Regions from separate parts of the Leifsonia sp. 2MCAF36 genome, predicted to be linked through region 2. Evidence: predicted binding sites of a transcription regulator. Region 2 holds the regulator's gene; the other holds the start of a gene.

Region 1 (2,385 bases), on a different contig from region 2:
CACGCACGTTCCGCGCGGATCGACGGAGGACCGCACGGAGGCGATCATCCGCCGCATCGAGCAGTTCGCCCCCGGGTTCCGCGACCTGATCATCGGCACCTCCACCATGAATGCCGTGCAGGTGGAACAGCACAACCCGAACTACATCGGCGGAGACATCTCGGCCGGCGCTCCCGACTTCTCGCAACTCGTCGCGCGTCCCGTCCTCTCCTCCGATCCGTGGCGCATGCCGGGTCGCGGACTGTACCTCGCCTCCGCCTCGGCCGTCCCTGGACCCGGGGTGCACGGCCTGGGCGGCTACTACGCGGCACGGAGTGCGCTCCGCCACGACTTCGGGTTCACCCGGATGCCGGACCTGTCGCCCGGTCCCGGCCAGACCATCCCGGCGCCCGCCGCACCCCTGGTGCCGGACGCCATCCGCCCCAACACCCTCCCGGAGCAGTGAACATGTCCGTCAACGTCCGCCGCATGGCATGCACACCCGACCAGGTCTTCGCCGTCCTCGCCGACCCGTGGGTCTATCCCACCTGGGTCGTCGGCGCCTCCCGGCTGCGCGCCGCCGACGACCGCTACCCCGCGGTCGGCTCGCGCCTCCACCACTCCATCGGCGTCTGGCCGCTCGTGCTCAACGACGAGACCCGGATCGACGAGTGGGACCCGCCGCACCGGCTCGTGCTTGAGGCGAAGACACGACCGTTCGGCACGGAGCGGGTCGTCATCGAGGTCAAGCCGCGGGCCGGTGGCTGCATCGTCCGCATCGAGGAGCATCCGTACACGGGTGCGGTCACGCGCCTCCCGGCGGTGATCACGGACACACTGTTGCACGTGCGCAATGCGGAGGCGCTGCGCCGGCTGGAGTGGGTGGCGCGAGGTCGCGCCACCGCCTGACGCCGCGGGAGGACGCGCCGCCGCCTGGCGACGCGCCCCTCCCCTGCGATACGCCGGGCCGAGCAGGTCCGCCCGGCTCAGCCGGCCGAGACCGCCCTGCCACCGCCTTCGCGCGACGGCTCGACCCGCAGGGTCTCGCCTCTCGACGACTCCATCCGCCTCGATTCGCCTCCGGTCGACTCGCGCCGAGTCGACTCGACCGCGATCTTCCGCGGCTTGGCCCGCTCGGCCACCGGGATCATGACGCTCAGCACGCCGTTGTCGTACGACGCGGTGATGCCGTCCGGATCGACGTCGTCGCCGATCGTGAACTGCCGCATGTAGGCACCGTACGGGCGCTCCTGAGCGAGCCACCGCGCTCCGTCCCGATCGGCGGCGCTGCGCACCGCGCGAATGGTGAGCAGGTGACCGTCGACGTCCACATCCACGGACGCCGGGTCGGCCCCGGGCAGGTCCGCGTTCAGGATGTAGCGGTCGCCTTCACGGAACAGGTCGACCGGCATGATGCGCGGCTGGCGGCTGGTGTCGAAGACGCTCTGTGCGATCCGGTCCAACTGGGAGAAAGGATCGAACGACATGGCCATTGGATGTACCCCTTTCTTCAATTGAGCTGATGAGAGGCCCCGTGGACCTCCTTTTCGACCACAGATTTTAGCACTCTCGTGCGGAGAGTGCCAAGGGTTCCGGAGCGGTGTCAACCCGCTTCCGCCGAGGCCCGGGCGGGCCTATCGTTCCTGGAGAAATCGAGCAGAAGGGACCCATCGTGGCCGCAAGCGAGACCAAGACGAGCACCAAGCCCAGCGCCAAGAAGAGCGCGCCGAAGACCCCCGCCGTGCGACGCACCAGCGCCGTCGGCGTGGCCCCCACCCGACGGGAGCACGCCGAACACGGCTTCGTCGCCTCGGTGGAGCTCGCGCAGAACCTGCAGCGCGTGCACGTCGACCTGATCGAGCTGCACCTGCAGGGCAAGCAGGCGCACTGGAACGTCGTCGGACGCAACTTCCGCGACCTGCACCTCCAACTCGACGAGATCGTCGAAGCCGCCCGCGAATTCAGTGACACCGTCGCCGAGCGCCTACGGGCGCTGCACGCGACGCCCGATGGCCGCAGCGCGACCGTGGCGGAGCAGACCAGCCTGCCGGAGTTCCCGAACGGCGAGGTCGAGACGGGTGAGACCGTCGACCTGATCACCGAGCGGCTCGAAGCCGTCGTCCGCACCATGCGTGACGTCCACGACGACGTCGACGAGGAGGACCCCACCTCGGCCGACCTGCTGCACGCGATCATCGAGCGCCTGGAGCAGTACGCCTGGATGGTCAGCGCCGAGAACCGCACACCCAGCCGGGCCTGACCCGTGGCGAGGGGATGCGGCGCCCGCCACGCGCGGGGCCGCATCCCCTCGCGCGTAATGCGGCGGACACACTCGGCGGTTAGCATCGGACGCATGCCGACCGAGATCCGCCCAGAGCCGCCGCGCCAGCCCGACGTCGAGGCTCT
Region 2 (2,385 bases):
TGATGAAGATTCCGACCACCACGATCGACAGGATGCCGCCCACCACGTAGGCGATGAAGATCGTGATCTGGAAGTTCAGGGCGGTCGCCGTGTGTGCGCGGATGAAGGGGCCGCGGTCCTTCAGCACCAGGTAGCCGATGAGCGCCGGGATCCAGCTGAACAGGATCCCGCCGACCTGGACGAGTGTCGCCCAGAGCTTCTCGTCTGCGGGGCTGAGTTGTGCGGCGCCACCGTACGGCTGCTGGGGCGGGGGCGGCGGGGGTGTCGCGGACATGGTGCGGTTCTCCTCTGGTTGGCCGGGTGGGCGCGGTCGGCCCCAGCCTAGGGCGCGAGGCCCGAGGCTGAAAGAGCCTGAACGCGTCGACTACTTGATGAACCGGAAGTTCATCGGGTAGCGGTACGTTCCACCGCTGTTCACCCGGACGAAGCCGAGGATCGAGAACACCAGGTTGACGATGTACAGCGCCCACGGGATCAGCAGACCGAAGAGCAGGTAGCCGAGCCCGTACGTGAAGCTGCCGATGATGATCCCGATGATCTGCGACGCCACCCAGGCGAGGATCCAGGTGATCTGCCAATTGAGGGCTTCCTTGGCCTCCTGATTGGTGAGCCGGCCGCGGTCCTTGAAGACCAGCCAGATGATGAGCGATGGCAGGATCCACAGGATGCCGCCCAAGTGTGCGAACGACGCCCACTGCTTGTCCTGCGCGGCGTCGAGGGGTGCCGCCGCTGCCGCGTAGGGCTGCTGCGGTCCACCGGCCGGCTGCGCGTAGGGCTGCTGCGGCGGGACATTCGAATACGGCTGCTGCGGCGGGACACCGCCGGGCTGCTGCGGCGGGACGCCGCCCGGCTGCTGCGGCGGGACGCCGCCCGGCTGCTGCGGAGGGACGCCTCCCGTGGGGTCGGACGGCTGGTTCGGGTCTGTCATTGGCGGAACCCTTTCATGATCGGTTGCGAGCGTGTCGAACCGTTGCACATAAGGTACTGCTGCCGTGTCTCAGCCAGCAATCACCCTCGTGGTGTTTCCTCGCGGTAGGATTGGCACTCAGGAAGCGTGAGTGCTAATCGGTCGACGGGAGGCGGGGATGGTTTCGGAACGCAGCCTCGAGGTGTTGCGCGTCATCGTCCAGGACTATGTGGCGTCGCGCGAGCCGGTCGGATCGAAGAGCATCGTCGAACGGCACTCGTTCGGCGTGTCGGCGGCGACCATCCGCAACGACATGGCCCTGCTCGAAGAGGAGGAGCTGATCGCGGCTCCGCACACTTCGTCCGGCCGTGTCCCCACCGACAAGGGCTACCGCCTGTTCGTCGACCACCTCGCTGAGATGCGCCCGCTCACGCCCGCGCAGCGCACGGCGATCGAGACGTTCCTGGGTCACTCCGCCGACCTCGACGACGTGCTGTCCCGCACTGTCCGCCTGCTGTCACAGCTCACCAACCAGGTGGCGCTGGTGCAGTACCCCTCGGTCGCGCGGTCGCGCATCCGTCACATCGAGCTCGTGGCCATGTCGCCGCGCAGGCTGCTCAGCGTGCTCATCACCGACTCCGGGGCGGTCGAGCAGCGTGTGATCGAGTTGGCCTCCGAGCTGAGCGATGAGGACGTGGCCGAGGTGCGCGGCGCCATCAACGGCGCGGCGGCCGGGCTGACCCTCGCCGAGGCGACCGCGCGCCTGCGCGAGCTGCCGTCGGCTCTCACCGACCGCAGCCGTGCGCTGGTCGAACCGGTCGCCGGGGCTCTGCTCGACCAGATCGCTGCCAACCGGCAGGAGAAGCTGGTCATGGCGGGCGCCGCCAACCTGGTCCGCACCGAACTCGACTTCCCCGGCACGATCACCCCGGTGCTCGAGGCGATCGAAGAACAGGTGGTGCTGCTCCGCCTGTTCGACGAGATGGCGACCGACCAGCACGGCGTCGCCGTGAGCATCGGCCGCGAGAACGCCGGCTTCGGCCTGACGGAAGCATCCATCCTCTCCAGCGGTTACAGTGCGGCGGGGTCCGATGTGGCCCGCGTCGGCCTCCTCGGCCCGCTCCGCATGGACTACTCCAGCAACATGGCGGCCGTCCGCGCCGTCGCCCGATACCTCTCCCGGATGCTCGGCGAGCAGTAGCCTGCACCGCATCCACTCGCAGAACCCAGTACACAGCACTCGATCGAGAAGAAGGAACAGCCCCACGTGGCCGACCACTACGAAGTCCTGGGCGTCGAGCGCGACGCCAGCCCCGACGACATCAAGAAGGCGTACCGCCGGCTCGCGCGGGAGCTCCACCCGGATGTGAACCCGAGCGCCGAAGCGCAGGAGCGGTTCAAGCTCGTGACGCACGCGTACGACGTGCTCAGCGACCCGCAGCAGCGCCAGCAGTACGACCTCGGCGGCTCGGGCGGTT

The links. Region 2 encodes HrcA, which represses chaperone genes, less so after heat shock. Its sites were predicted from a motif close to TTNGCACTCGNNNNNNNCGAGTGCNAA; they were not measured.
Region 1: a site for HrcA is predicted at 1,540-1,566, ahead of AB4079_RS16210 (Hsp20/alpha crystallin family protein). Genes of this name have one in related genera too.

What each region holds. Positions count from the first base shown of each region.
Region 1 is NZ_JBFRGV010000011.1:30,077-32,461, reverse strand. It holds gene AB4079_RS16220 (phytoene desaturase family protein) at 1-445, shown strand, start outside; gene AB4079_RS16215 (SRPBCC family protein) at 469-888, shown strand; gene AB4079_RS16210 (Hsp20/alpha crystallin family protein) at 966-1,472, opposite strand; gene AB4079_RS16205 (Dps family protein) at 1,721-2,239, shown strand; gene AB4079_RS16200 (GNAT family N-acetyltransferase) at 2,333-2,385, shown strand, end outside.
Region 2 is NZ_JBFRGV010000006.1:151,651-154,035, reverse strand. It holds gene AB4079_RS10825 (DUF4870 domain-containing protein) at 1-274, opposite strand, end outside; gene AB4079_RS10820 (DUF4870 domain-containing protein) at 365-928, opposite strand; gene hrcA (heat-inducible transcriptional repressor HrcA) at 1,086-2,108, shown strand; gene dnaJ (molecular chaperone DnaJ) at 2,175-2,385, shown strand, end outside.